2 regions of the Paenibacillus sp. FSL M8-0228 genome follow, and region 2 is predicted to be linked to the other one. Evidence: riboswitches for the same ligand, from Rfam matches in the RefSeq annotation. Region 2 holds a riboswitch; the other holds the start of a gene.

Region 1 (7,581 bases), 2.0 Mb from region 2:
TTTTGATACGTCTCGTTTAACAAACAGCTCTCAAATTAACCTGCAAAGTTAGCAGCGTAATTTTCAGCAATAAATCCCTTAGAAATCAGGATAGATTGGGATTTCTTAGTAGCAGGGCCATAGCCTTGGGACAGCAGATCATTAATATGTAAGCGATTATAAATGAAGCAAAATACAAAATTGGACGCCCCACTCGTAAGGATCGATACCAGAAAAATAATAACAGCCCACTTCCAATCCCCTCTAAACAACGCAGGGAAAAAACCGAAAAAGAGCGTAGTCCATGAAAAACCTACTTTGCGTTCCTTGATCATTCCAGTTTTATTTCTTAATTTAATCTTCATTTACCCCTTACCTCTCTTTATATAGTCTTTTAGAACTATATTAGATTATATAGGACAGAGGGAATAAATGGAACTCATTTCGTAAAATCATAAATTTCTCAAATCCGCTCTAGTTTATAATGCTTTTCCAGCACTTCTTTAAAAACATCAACAGGGTACTTGTATTCAACAGTTTTGAAAACAATCCGGTTATTCCACTGGTTTTTTTCCAGCTCGCACCCATGCTCCATATCCAGTTCCTTCATAATAAATATAATCTCATCTAAGGTTACCAACACACTATGTCTATTCGTCGTAGTTGCCAGCATCTGCTCGCCTTCCTGTGTGTATGCCTTCACGATCTGCTCATCAAACCCTTCGCTGATCATTAATTCCTTCAAGGCTTGTATAAAAAGAGTCGGCAGGTTCTTGTACTGCGATTTTTTAATCCCAAACAGCGTGATGCTTAAGCGGGATATATCATGCATAAACACTATATTTTTTCTTCGATTCAGTAAAAATAAGCTGGCATGCCAACTATTTAAAGGCGGATAAATATCAACTTGAAGTGGTTCAGTCTCCCATTCCTTCAGCAGTTTTTGTGTTCCCCGTATGACAAACATCGTTGCTCTCCTTTATTGACGCTCCTGTACCGCAGCGTGATTCGACATACCTGATTTCTTGTATAAAGCATGTCACGTATATCATAACATCGTATTCCAAACACCGGATTATAAACTCTTTCAGTATAATAGAGGAAAGATATATTGCCAGACACAGCTGATTACGTAACTCCTTGGGACGATCCAGGGAGTTTCCATTTTTTCTTTGGATATTTTTTATGGAAATCTCCTCCACTGCTCTATATAATTCAGGTACAGTTCGTCACACGAGCTTAATCTAAAAATTAGGGGTGTTCCACACCTATGTCACGACATATTTTACTTATTGAAGACGATCTATCCATTGCCGAAATGCTACTTAAAGCACTCACCAAGGAAGGATACAGCCTAACCACTGCCTATGACGGGGAAGAGGGGCTTCTTGCCTTTGAACGTCATACCTATGATCTGGTACTGGTGGATTTGATGATGCCGAAGGTGGACGGTATGGAGGTGATCCGCCGAATCCGTACCCACAGCGCCGTACCTATTCTGATTATGTCAGCCAAGGATAGTGACGTAGATAAAGCGCTTGGGCTAGGCTTTGGGGCAGATGATTATGTTGCCAAACCTTTTTCAATGCTGGAAATGACCGCTCGTATTCAGTCCGCGATCCGCAGATCTACTACATATGCCCGTCAGCAACAGCAGGAGGAACAGCCGCAAGCACAAGTTTTGACCTACGGCAGTCTGCGTATTGATTTTGATCATTTTACAGTCATTCGCAATGAAAATGAAATTCAGCTAACAGCCAAAGAATCCGATATTTTGAAGCTGTTTGTAGCCAATCCGAACCGGGTATTTACAAAAGCACAACTATACGGATTTATTTGGAAAGACGATTATATGGGCGACGAGAACGTGATTAACGTCCATATTCGCCGCCTGCGTGAGAAAATTGAAGAAGATCCCTCTCATCCTGTCCACATTAAAACGCTATGGGGCATTGGCTACAAATGGGAGAATGGCTGATATGAACATCGAAAACATTTCTGAATGGATTGTCGGCCTCATCATGTCAGTCGTTATAGTATGGCTTTGGCGGGAGCGTATGGCCAATAAGCGCAAAATAAGGGATATCCGTGCCCTACTAGAGCGGATTGTGACGGTGAATCATGCGGAAAAGCTGCTATATGTCACAGGTGACGTTGAACTGCAACGACTCATGACGGAAATTAATCGACTGCTGGACTTGAATCTCAGAGTGTCTGCAGATTACAACCGTAGCCAAATTGCTATGCGCAAAATGATTTCGAACATTTCACACGATCTCAAGACCCCGCTTACGGTTGTGCTTGGATATGCCGAGATGCTGGATGGCGATCCGACTATTTTGCCGGAAGAACGTATAAAACTGCTATCCAAAATTCATCAAAAGACAAGCGAAGCGATTGAGTTGATCGGAAGCTTTTTTAATTTGGCGAAACTGGAAGCTAATGATACGGATATTCCGTTGACACGACTGGAAGTGGGAGAACTGTGCAGACGCAGCATTTTAGAGTTTTATGACCTGCTGACTGCACAGGGGTTTACTGTGCATATTGAGATCCCGGAGCATACCATTCATGCCTTGGGGAACGAAGGAGCGATTGGGCGGGTGCTGAACAATCTGATCTCGAATGCCATTCGCTACGGGGCAGATGGTCGAACGCTAGGCCTGACGCTGTCAGAACAGCAGGATACAGTGCGTATAGAGGTATGGGATCGTGGCAAAGGCATACAGGAATCTGAGCAAGATAAAGTTTTTGAACGTATGTACACATTGGAGGACTCCCGCAATAAGGCGGTACAAGGCAGCGGACTGGGCCTTACGATTGCCAAACGTCTGGTTGAAACGATGAACGGAGAAATTCAATTGACTAGTAAACCTTATGAGCGGACGGTCTTCTCTTTTACATTGAAGAAAATCAACTATTAATCGGACTCAACATGCTCAACTTAATAAATTTGTAAGAATCACGAAAGAAAAATGAACATTTCGCCCTTTATCCTTGAATTATCAGCAGTATACGAAGGGAGAACACCCATGACTTACGTAATACGTACACATCAATTGACCAAAGCCCTGAAGGGTAACGAAATTGTAGCAGGAGTCAGTATGAATGTGCGCAAGGGAGAAACCTATGGCTTTCTCGGCCCTAACGGGGCAGGCAAGACGACGATGATGAAAATGATTACGAATTTACTCAAGCCGACATCGGGGGAAATTGAATTATTCGGTGAGAAATTAACGCCAAAATCGTATCATCTGCTCGGACGGATGGGTTCGATTATTGAATACCCGATTTTTTATGATAGGCTGACGGCGCAGCAAAATCTCGAACTTCATTGTGAATACATGGGCTACTATAATAAGCAGGCTGTTCGGGATGCCCTGGAATTAGTAAACTTGCAGAATGCGGGTGACAAGTCGGTAAAAGACTTTTCACTGGGAATGAAACAGCGTCTCGGGATTGCCCGCGCTATTGCGACTAAGCCAGAGCTACTCATTTTGGATGAACCGATTAATGGTCTGGACCCGGTGGGAATCAAGGAAATCCGCCAACTATTCCACATGCTATGCAAGGAATATGGGATGACTCTGCTCGTGTCCAGTCATATTTTAGCGGAAATAGAGCAGATTGCGGATACGGTAGGCGTGATTAATCACGGAAGGCTGATTGAGGAAGTGTCGATGGAGCAGGTGCGGGAAACCAATACGGAATACATCGAATTTACGACCAACGATTGTAAAAAGGCGGCCTACGTCCTCTCCCATCATCTGAATCTGAATAATATAAGGGTGCTCAATGAACAGAGTATACGTATTTACGATTCAAATGTACCGCAGAAACAAATTACGAAGACGCTCATTTTAAATGATATAGAAGTGGATTCCATTCATCAGAAAAGCAGTACGCTGGAAGACTACTTTTTGCGGCTGTTAAACGGAGGTGATCTCCATGCTTAAATTGATGCAATTGGAGCTGAAAAAATTTCATCTGGCCGGTTATATCCGTTCAGCACTGATCGCCAATGCATGCATTCTTGGGCTGCTCTGTATCATCGCGCTGGACAGCCAAAGTACAGGAATACCCGAATTTACACAGTACACTCAGCTTCTCGATCTCATGGACATGCTGGTCAGAGCCACATTTATTGTGTTTGCCTCTGTTCTCCTGTGCCGCTTTATCGTAGGGGAATTTAAGTCCAAATCGATTACGATCCTGTTCATGTATCCGATTCACCGTCAAAAGCTGATGATCGCCAAGCTCTTGGTTGTGCTGCTGTTTACCTTCTTATCAATTATTATTTCGGAAATAATCATTACGGCTGCTATTCATCTGCTCAACCAGTTTGTCTTGATTGTACCCGATAACCTTACTCTTTCGATACTGGGTCAACAATCAGCACGGACGCTGATCAATGCCGTTGCTGCCAGCTTTATGGGACTGGTTCCGCTGTATATGGGGATGCGAAGATACTCTGTACCCACCACCATTGTGACCTCAATCCTGATTGTAGCATTGCTTTTCTCCAATAATAACGGCGCTACACTTAGCTCCATAGCCCCCGTGCAAATAGGCTTCTCTATACTGGGAATGCTTGTGGCTTATGCAGCGATTCGACGCATTGAGTATAAGGATATTACTTCATAGTATGTAACTTAGTAAAACGCTTTCGAAAAATAGATGAAAATCATTGTTAGTTATACACACATTTTTCACTGGACTTCATTCTAAAACAGGTATATCCTATAGGAGAAATTAAAAAACGGAATAAGGATCTTCGGGGTAGGGTGAGATTCCCAACCGGCGGTATGGCTCATGGAGCTAAGCCCGCGACTCTGTATCTGGCAACAGGATACGGACTGATTTGGTGAGATGCCAAAGCCGACGGTAAAGTCCGGATGGAAGAAGATCGAAATATCAACATGCCGCAAAGTGGATGAATGCTGCGTTATGGATTTTGCAGTTGCAGTAACTTCATTTAACTTGCATAAAGCGGCAAGTTTATTTGATCAACCCCCGTCTTGCATGGTCTTTCGCCATGGACGGGGGTTTTTGTGCCACCGGTCCTGTATTCGCAAGGAGCTAATTGAGTATGAGTCAATCTTCTACTGTACTAACATCCAAAGGTTTTGATCATAGCTCCCACATGAAAAGCGGTTTTTGGCTGGTCGCAATAGGAGCAGCCTTGTGGGGCGCTGATCCGCTGTTTCGTATTATTTTGCTAAAATCATTTACTTCAACACAAATTGTACTAATGGAGCATATGCTGCTTTTCCTCGCTCTGACACCGATGCTGTGGAAACATCGTGAGGAACTCAAAGCGGTACGGCTTCGTCAAGTTTTCGCTATTTTGTTCGTCTCGTGGGGCGGCTCGGCTCTGGCCAGCGTGATTTTTACCATGGCACTCAGCAATGGTGATTTGAATGCTGTACTCTTGCTCCAGAAGCTTCAACCACTGGTCGCTATTGTTCTAGCCCGTATTATTTTGAAGGAAATGTTGCCGCGTCATTTTGGATTATTAATTGTCGTCGCTCTGTTCGGGACGTATCTTCTGACCTTCGGTTGGTCGCTCCCCTTCGGGCATGTTCGTGATTTTGTCCAGGTCGGTAGTCTGCTTGCACTGGGTGCAGCAGTTCTGTGGGGCGGTTCGACAGTCATGGGAAGCTACTTGCTTCGTTCAATGAAATATGAAACGGTAACCTCCCTCCGCTTCATGGTGGCGCTCCCTCTGCTGATTGTCCTCACCTCTGTAGAGCATGCGCCATGGAATATGCCTGCCGGTACATGGGCAGGCGCAGCTGTGATTATCAACTTGCTATTGCAGGCATTGCTTCCGGGTCTTCTTAGCTTATTGCTGTATTACAAAGGCTTAAGTACGACCAAAGCGTCTTATGCTACGATGGCAGAATTGAGCTTTCCCATGGTGGGTGTCGTGATTAATTGGATCGCATTTCAGCAAATCGTTACGGTAGCGCAATTGACTGGTTTTATGCTCATCTGGATTACGCTCTTTATGATTTCACGTCAGCAAAAAAATTAACAGTTCAATGTCTCTTTCATGACTCACCCAAGCCAAATTGTGAAGATGCTTTTGCATCTCCGATTTGGCTTTTTTATGTATTCGTATCCATATAAAATATAGTTCTTTAGACCCGTCTTTTAAAAAAAGTGTCTAAAACATGCTACTATTCCTCGTTTCCCAATGATTACATCTATAAAATTCGTCGGTTTATGTCGAATAAAACAATGTAGTGATCATCAGACACAGAGGAGCAAGAACTATGACTAAAACAAAACAAACAGTTCCGTGGTGGAACAGGTTTCTCAAGCAGTTTTATTTAATGAGGACAAGATTAATAATATCTTTTTTAGCTGTGTTATTGATTCCGAGCGTACTTATCGGGTACTTTTCTTATCAGGGGGCTACGACACAACTCAGTCAGCAAATGGGCAGTTCCGTATACACGAATCTGTATCTGATCCGAAGCAATGTCAATCAGTATGTAGCGCCCATTATGAAAGATCTGGACGTGCTTACCACTGAAATCAATTCTGATTCCATCGGTACCAACCAAGAAGCCCTTCAGAAAAAGTTAGCTGTTATCGTCAAGGCTCACCCCGAGCTAGATGCAGCGCTTCTCGGCAATGAGAAGGGGCAATACATACGTTCGCCGAAAAAACAGGAGTCCGATTATGATCCCAGGGAGAGAAAATGGTACAAAAACGCGATGCTGGAAAAGGGTAAAGTATTCGTCGGTGTTCCAGTTGCCAGCGTCACGACAGGGAATTTAGTCGTTAATATATCGGGAACGCTGGAGGACGGTGAAGGAGCTGTTGCCCTGGCTTTGAACCTGGACAAAATGAGTGAAAGTCTGCAGTCTGTTAAGATTGGTGAGCGCGGAGGACTCATTATTGTTGATTCTGAACATAAAGTTGTATCTGGGACTGGAACAGCTTTCAACAAGACAGGCAAAAAAGCGGCTGACGCCATAGAAGGACTTCCCGAAGTGGCGACAACCGTCGAAAATGATACTCCTTCCATGTCGCAAATTCAATTTATGAATCGAGATATGCTGGCCTTTACACTTAAGGACCCTCTCACCGGTTGGAGCATTGTCGCACTGTCGGATCTGGAGGATTATAGTGATGCAGCCCAACCAATTCTGAAACAAAGCCTGATTGTGATTGTTATTTCCATACTTGCCGCGGCGATCATCATTGTGCTTATGGTCCGCTCATTCTTAATTCCGCTGCGCAAGCTGCAAGCAGGAACACGCATCGTCCGTGACGGAAATCTGACCGAACGTGTTAATCTATCCAGCAAGGATGAGTTCGGCGAACTGGCACAGAATTTTGACCAGATGACGCATTCCTTGCATACGATGGTCTCAGAGGTCAACCAAACCTCCTCCCGACTTGCTTCCTCTTCCCTGATAATCAAGGAAAGCACAGAGCAAACGACGGAGTCCGTACAACATGTAGCGGAAACGGTTATGGAATCCGCGGAAAATGCAGCCACCAGCGCCGAGGCATCCGAGCAGACCGCTAATGCCGTTGAAGAAATGGCGAAGGGTGTCAGCACCATTGCCGAATCGGCAAGCTCCA
Region 2 (7,581 bases):
ATATGAACGGCGATGACTTGACGAATAATCATGTTCAGCTGTCCGAAGCACTGAAGCTGTCAGAAGGAGTATATGAGCAGGTAGCAGCAGAATATGCCGCTTTATCCGGTCGGGATTACCCGATTTTAGATCTGTATCAAATGGAGGACGCTGAGGTTGCGGTATTTCTGTTGAATTCGGCGGCTGAATCGGCCAAGGATGTGGCTGATCAACTCCGCGCGCGCGGAATTAAAGCTGGTGTGATACGTCCGAACATCATCCGACCGTTCCCAGCCGCACAACTGCGGGAAGCATTACGCAATGTCAAGGCGTTGCTGGTAGGTGAGCGTGCAGACTCGTATGGGGCAGACGGCGGTAATTTAACGCATGAAATTAAAGCGGCCTTGCAGGAGGACCCGCTGAATCGGACACTCGTGTTGAGCCGTATCTTTGGCTTGGGCGGCAAAGATTTTTATGCAGAAGATGCAGAGGCGTTCTTCCAGCTTGCAATCGAGGCGGCAGAGGCCGGACGAGTAGAGAAGCCCTTTGATTACTACGGAATTAATTCGGGTTCACCGGACAAGGTGATGCCGCAAGTTATGCAGCCGCCACGTGGTAATGATTACCGTACGGGTCTGATTCAGGTTACGCCGGACGAGGAGACCGGGAAGCTCAAGGTCAAGGTACCCCCTTTGCGGTCGTTGACAACCAAACCACGGCGTCTTTCACCAGGCCACGGAGCTTGTCCAGGATGTGGGGCATTGTCTGCGCTGGAACTGTTTTTCAAAGGTATTGAAGGGGATATTGTCGTGCTGTTCCAGACAGGCTGCGTATATGTGACGACGACAGGGTATCCATATACATCACACAAACAACCGATGATCCACAATCTTTTTCAAAACGGGGCCGCTACCCTTTCAGGAGCGCTAGAAGCTTACATGGAAATGAAACGGCGTAATGAAATTGAGATGTCGGACGATCCGACCTTTATCATGATTAGTGGTGACGGTGGGATGGATATTGGTATGGGTTCTGCGATTGGTGCGGCTCTGCGTAATCATAAGCTAATCATGCTGGAATATGATAACGAGGGGTACATGAATACAGGTTCACAGCAATCTTACTCCACTCCGCTCGGTCACATGACCAGTACGTCGGGTGTAGGTAAAATGCAAAAAGGAAAGCAAGGGCATCACAAGGATACCGTGCAAATCATGGCTGCTTGTAACATTCCGTATGCTTTTACCGCTGCTGAAAGTCATCCGCAGGATATGCTGCGTAAAGCAGCCAAGGCTCAATGGTATGCAAACAACGTGGGTACGGCCTATGGTAAAATCCTGTGCGCCTGTCCGCTGAATTGGAAATCCGAAGACAGACTGGGTACCAGCATTGTGGGCGCCGCAGTCGAGTCCTGTTTCTTTCCTTTGTACGAAATAGAGCAAGGCAGTACGACGATTACGTACAATCCGGAGGACAAAGGAAAACGAATTCCAGCTGCTGAATGGCTGAAATTAATGGGTAAAACGAAGCATCTTATTAAGGAGGAGGCTACGCTGGCGACCTTTGAACAGGAGATTGAGCGTCGCTGGACTATCCTGAAAAAGAAACATGAAATTTCAGAGCTATAATCCTGTTTTTTGCATAATCATCGATTAACATTGTTAGCCGCTGTTACTGTAGTGGCTCGATCAAGATTCTTTGCGCTTATTGCGCAAAGAATCTTTTTTGTCGTTTATGGGTTGAAGCATAAAAAAACAGGTAATGATTTCCGATATAGGAGTGGAGGCCTATAAGAGGCACGTTAAAAAGTTTTCTTCTGAATTTTAAGATGCAATGAGGTGCAGGTAATGATTAAGCTGAATACAGTTGAAATAATCGAAATTATAAAGAAGCAAATCCCTAAGGTTATGAACATCAAGCCAGTGGAACTCAAGTTTACGGATGATTTTGGACGGACCTCGCTGGCAGCGACAGAACACAAATTTACGCTGACGAACCAGCATTATTCTGCCAAGGTGATGGATTGCGTGTTAGAAACACAAGTACGCCCCATTTTAATGTGCGAAATTATTTATTTTCTAAAATGCGAGTTTATTGACGGACATGTTGATGTACGACTGGATTATGAAGCATGTTCTGAGGAAGGGCGAGGACCGGTTGCTTCAGCCGTAATTACCTTTGATCATGCAACAGAGCTGGGAGTCGAGGAACTGGCCGATCTGATTGACTTGGCGCTTCATATGAACGATAAAACCTGGTTTGAAGAACTCTCCAGCCAATATGTCAAAACCAAAGCAGGAGCTTCTATTTGATAACTTGCTTTTTTTAGAAGTCGGTGCTAATATACGTAACAAGTTTAATGTTAATTCAACTGAATAAGAGCAAGATCCTTCGGGGCGGGGCGAAATTCCCCACCGGCGGTGATGACATGTTTGTGGATCGTTTTTGTGAGAAACAGCATGGCTTAGTCCGTGACCCGGATGCTGAATGATCAGCAGAAGGTGGACCTGGTGCAAATCCGGGACCGACAGTATAGTCTGGATGGGAGAAGGATACGAAGCGCATGCACATGACGTGACATGTGCCGATTTTTAGCATACCCAATTGTGCGTACGGCTTATTTCGTTGTAGGATGGCATCGGGCGATAGCTTTCTTTTGATGGGTGTTCTGAGCGTATTTGGCTGTATCCTCAGTCATGCTTTCTATTGGCAAACCTATGATTTCATGTCGTCTTAAGATGCATATGAACTGCGCTTGTATACTACAAATGTGACTCTCATCACCCCCATGACGGATTGAATCCGAACTGGGGGTTTTTTGCGCTTATAGCTGATGAATTAGGGATAAACTGAGATGTAGTGGAAAGGAGTGAAGGCATGTTTACCGGATTGGTCGAGGAAGTGGGTCGTATTCAAACCATTTCCAAAAGCGGTGAAGCGATGGTGCTGGGGATTTCGGGTTCCGTGGTGTTGGGCGATTTAAAAATAGGAGACAGTGTCTCAGTGAATGGCGTTTGCCTGACGGCGATACAGATCGGTACGAAAGACTTTAAGGTTGATGTGATGCCGGAAACCTTTCGTAGCACTAATCTGAAAGAGTTGAGATCCGGCAGCCGAGTCAATCTGGAGCGAGCGATGGTGGCGAGTGGAAGGTTCGGAGGACATATCGTGCAAGGACATGTGGACGGGACGGGAACGATTCGCGGGGTGACATCAGACCAGAATGCAGTGGTGTACGAAATTGAGCCTAAAAATCAAACATTATTTAAATATATTCTTCTCAAAGGGTCAATCACAATTGATGGTATAAGCCTCACAGTCGCACAGCGTACGGGAGAGACCTTTGCCGTATCCATTATTCCCCACACCTTATCCGAAACGGCCTTACAAGGCAAACGTGAGGGGGATACCGTCAATATCGAATGCGATATTTTGGGCAAATATGTAGAACAGCTTTTAAGTTACAGAGGTGCAGCGGAGGCGGAGAGAGTAGAAGAAGCTCCTCTCAGTTTGGACTATTTGGCGAAACACGGTTTTGCCTGATATTGAATGGTAAGCCTGTTTAGGAGCATTCGTGGCTAAGACATGAGGAGGAAAGTGTTATGGATAGAGGTAGCCAAACAAGTGCAATGGCAAACGTCATAGAGCATGGCGAGTTGGAACATGACGAAGAGATTCGTTTGGATTCCATCGAAGAAGCGTTGGAGGACTTGAAAAACGGTAAAGTCGTTATTGTAGTGGATGATGAACAGCGCGAAAATGAAGGCGATTTTATCGCTTTGGCTGAAAAAGCGTCGCCTGAGGTCATTAATTTCATGATTACAGAAGGTCGCGGGTTGGTCTGTGTGCCGATCACACGACAAAGAGCCGAGGCCTTGGAATTGCATCCTATGGTAGAGCAAAATACAGATTTCCACGGTACTGCCTTTACGGTATCGGTAGATCATATGGAGACAACAACGGGGATTTCAGCGGCCGAGCGCTCCTTGACTGTACGCGCCTTGGCAGACGAAGCAGTCACAGGAAGTGATTTCCGCAAGCCTGGTCACATGTTCCCGCTGATTGCTCGCGATGGGGGTGTCTTGCAGCGTGCTGGTCACACGGAGGCGGCTGTTGATCTGGCTCGACTCAGTGGCTTCAAGCCTGCTGGAGTCATTTGTGAAATTATAAAGGAAGATGGCTCAATGGCCCGCCTGCCTGATCTGGCAGTGGTCGCCAAGCGACATCAATTGAAACTGATCAGTATTCAGCATTTGGTGGACTACCGCCGCCGTTTGTCATTGTAAATAATTTGAATTAAGAGAGGTTGATTAATATGGCACGTTTTCTAGAAGGTAATCTTGTATCGAACGGTTTAAAATATGGTATTGTGGTGGGCAGATTTAATGAGTTTATTACGAGCAAGCTGTTAAGCGGTGCAATTGACGCACTTCAACGACATGGTGCACAGGAAGATGAAATTGATGTAGCCTGGGTTCCGGGTGCATTTGAAATTTCACTAATTGCGCAAAAAATGGCTGCAAGCGGCAAATATGATGCCGTAATTACGCTGGGTACGGTCATCCGTGGTTCTACTTCACATTATGATATCGTCTGCAATGAAGTGGCCAAGGGTGTGGCAGCGAGCAGCCTAAAAACGGGAGTACCTGTTATTTTTGGGGTAGTGACTACAGAAAACATTGAACAGGCTATTGAACGAGCAGGTACGAAGGCTGGTAATAAAGGTTGGGATTCAGCACTGGCTGCGATTGAAATGGCCAATCTCGGCAAGCAATTTTAATGATAGGAATAGCTGAATAGAACGGTATAAACTGCAAGGGGAAAAAAGGGATTGGATTGTTAAGCAAGGCGATGACGTATATACTACAGAAAGAGGGATTGATAACGCAGAGCATAAGTGCTATAGGGAAAGGTATTGTTGAATGATGATTGGAGTAAGGCAGGGGGAAGCACATTGACAGTCGTAAACTACAAGCTGGAAACATTCGAGGGTCCGCTGGATCTACTGTTGCATCTGATTGATAAAGCCGAAATCGACATTCAGGATATCCCGATTAGCGATATTACTGATCAGTATATGGCTTTTTTGCACAGTATGCAGGAGCTGGAACTGGACATTACGAGCGAGTTTCTGGTGATGGCGGCGACGCTCTTATCCATTAAGAGTAAATTGTTGCTTCCCAAGCCACCTGTGATGGAATATGACGATTTGGATTTTTATGAGGAAGAGGATTATGATCCACGTGAGGAACTGGTCCGCAAGCTGGTGGAGTATCGTAAATATAAAGGGATTGCTCGCCATCTAAGTGAACGTGAGTGGGAGCGGAGTCTAATTTATGGCAAAGAGCCAGAAGATCTGAGTGCATTCCTGCCCACTGAACCCGTAAATCCGGTGCATGGGCTGCATGCAAGCGATTTGGTCGCAGCCTTTCAGCGTGCTTTGCGCAAAGCAGAACGACGTACGACGGTAACCCGTGTTCATCGGGACGAAATTTCAGTCAAGGACCGTATCCGGCAAGTTATCGGGGCTTTAGAGATGGTGGGGAATGGAGGACGGCTGCTGTTCTCCAAGCTGATGCATGAGGATATGTATCGGCATGAAGTGGTTGTGACCTTTTTGGCTATCCTTGAACTGATGAAAATGAAGCAAATTTTCTGTTATCAGGAGAAGCTTTTCGATGATATTGTAATGGAGTGGAGAGGGGATTTACGGGTTAATGGATTATCTGAAGCTGAAATCAATTATTGAGGGACTGCTGTTTCTAGCAGGAGAGGAAGGGTTGTCCACCAAGCAGATCGCCGACATTGTAGAGCAGCAGCAAGAGCTGGTTGAACAGTGCCTGGAAGATATGAAGCAGGACATGGAGCAGGGGGGAAGAGGCCTGCAACTTGTCCGTATTGCCGGTCATTATCAGCTTGCAACTTTATCCGAACATGCACCTTACTTTGAAAAGCTCGCATACTCTCCGGCACGTGCGTCACTGTCTCAAGCTGCTTTGGAGACGCTGGCCATTGTGGCCTACCGCCAGCCCATTACAAGAGTTGAAATCGAAGAGATTCGGGGGGTTAAATCCGAGCGGGCCATACATACACTGGTCAACAAGGAGCTCATTGAAGAGAAAGGTCGAGCTGAAGCCATCGGACGGCCGATATTGTACGGAACGACGAAATCATTTTTGGATTATTTCGGTCTGGGCTCTCTGGCAGATCTACCGCAACCGGAGCTGTTCGAGAATTCGGACAATTTGGAGGAAGAGACTCAATTATTGTTCGAGCGTCTGGAGAGTAGCCAGCCTGCGGCCAACGATCTAGATCTTGAATCCCAATAAAGTTGCTCCGGATCTTGCGGCTCACTTATGTAAAAGTTCAAACAGACAGCCAGTCCTCATATCGTTGGGGGCTGGCTGTTGGTATTTTAAGATGCATGATTTTCCGGCGAACGGTCATACTATTTTTGCCATGATATTCTATAGCAAAAAGGTAGGGAGGACACGCCAGTGTGGAAATGGATCAGTATCGCCATCATCGTCGTTATATTACTTGTACTGGCAGTTCTGCTCTCTCGTATTCGTTTGAAGCTGAATATTGCCAAACATGACAATGATGATCGGGCGCATCTAGAGATCAGATTTCTATACGGGATGATAAAAATGAATTACGATGTGCCGGCCATTCTCATAACAGGGTTGAAAAAGGGGCTTCTCTATCGGCTAGATCGCAACAAAAACATACATAAAACGGATGCTTCCGTGGATAGCGGTAATATTGATACAGTAAAAATCAAGCAATTTATACATGATATACGGGTTTTGCTCAAGGGAACGAAATCCTTTAATAAATGGTTGCGACATACATTGGCACATGTGACGATGTCCAAAATGGAATGGTCTACCAACATTAGTCTTGCTGACGCGGCATATACAGCTACCTCAACTGGTATTTTGTGGGGATTAAAAACAACCTTGATCGGTTATGCTTCAAGCTTTGTACGCATGGATTGTACCCCTAAGCTGTATGTTGTGCCCTATTGGGTGGATCGCTTTCGTTTTACCACCACTTTGAACTGTGAAGCAAACGTATCGCTCGGCTATTTAATGTTCTCCATGCTCATCTTATCTTACCGCATATGGCGCGTTCCGGGTGGACCGGAGGCATGGAAACGGGTTTTTTTCAAAAAAAATGCGGATCATCAAGCTAACAATGAATGATAAACAGTGGAGAGAGGTGAGACTCAATCCTTTCTGAACTATCGAATGACATACATATTTCCTTGAACCCCTGCGCACAATAGCGAAAGAAAAGGCAGTCTACGCTTGAGATAAGCAGAGGAGGAATAAATCATGTCAGATCACCCGATTCAAGGGCTCATGCAAACCGCAATGGAAAACATCAAAGCCATGGTAGACGTGAATACGATTGTAGGAGACGCAGTGGAAACACCCGATGGTTCTGTTATTTTGCCAATCAGTAAGGTGGGATTTGGTTTCGCTGCCGGGGGAAGTGATTTTAACGTAGACGAAGAGGCACTTCATACTTCCTCGGCGTCGGGTAATCATAGCGGGAAGGAAGGGCATCCTTTTGGAGGCGGTAGCGGTGGTGGTG

The links. A riboswitch is a leader RNA that binds a small molecule or an ion and turns the genes downstream of it on or off. The one in region 2 is predicted to bind FMN.
Region 1: linked by a shared signal. The riboswitch ahead of MKY98_RS06650 (DMT family transporter) and the one ahead of ribE (riboflavin synthase) in region 2 are both predicted to bind FMN.

What each region holds. Positions count from the first base shown of each region.
Region 1 is NZ_JBBOXA010000001.1:1,460,225-1,467,805, reverse strand. Features, by position in the region: gene MKY98_RS06680 (hypothetical protein) at 36-344, opposite strand; gene MKY98_RS06675 (DUF6933 domain-containing protein) at 443-946, opposite strand; gene MKY98_RS06670 (response regulator transcription factor) at 1,250-1,957, shown strand; gene MKY98_RS06665 (sensor histidine kinase) at 1,959-2,903, shown strand; gene MKY98_RS06660 (ABC transporter ATP-binding protein) at 3,012-3,935, shown strand; gene MKY98_RS06655 (ABC transporter permease) at 3,928-4,623, shown strand; FMN riboswitch at 4,746-4,890, shown strand; gene MKY98_RS06650 (DMT family transporter) at 5,069-6,016, shown strand; gene MKY98_RS06645 (methyl-accepting chemotaxis protein) at 6,258-7,581, shown strand, end outside.
Region 2 is NZ_JBBOXA010000001.1:3,442,532-3,450,112, reverse strand. Features, by position in the region: gene MKY98_RS15320 (thiamine pyrophosphate-dependent enzyme) at 1-1,607, shown strand, start outside; gene MKY98_RS15315 (IDEAL domain-containing protein) at 1,827-2,291, shown strand; FMN riboswitch at 2,363-2,536, shown strand; gene ribE (riboflavin synthase) at 2,857-3,522, shown strand; gene ribB (3,4-dihydroxy-2-butanone-4-phosphate synthase) at 3,582-4,265, shown strand; gene ribH (6,7-dimethyl-8-ribityllumazine synthase) at 4,295-4,759, shown strand; gene MKY98_RS15295 (segregation and condensation protein A) at 4,934-5,728, shown strand; gene scpB (SMC-Scp complex subunit ScpB) at 5,697-6,308, shown strand; gene MKY98_RS15285 (DUF2953 domain-containing protein) at 6,477-7,187, shown strand; gene ytfJ (GerW family sporulation protein) at 7,320-7,581, shown strand, end outside.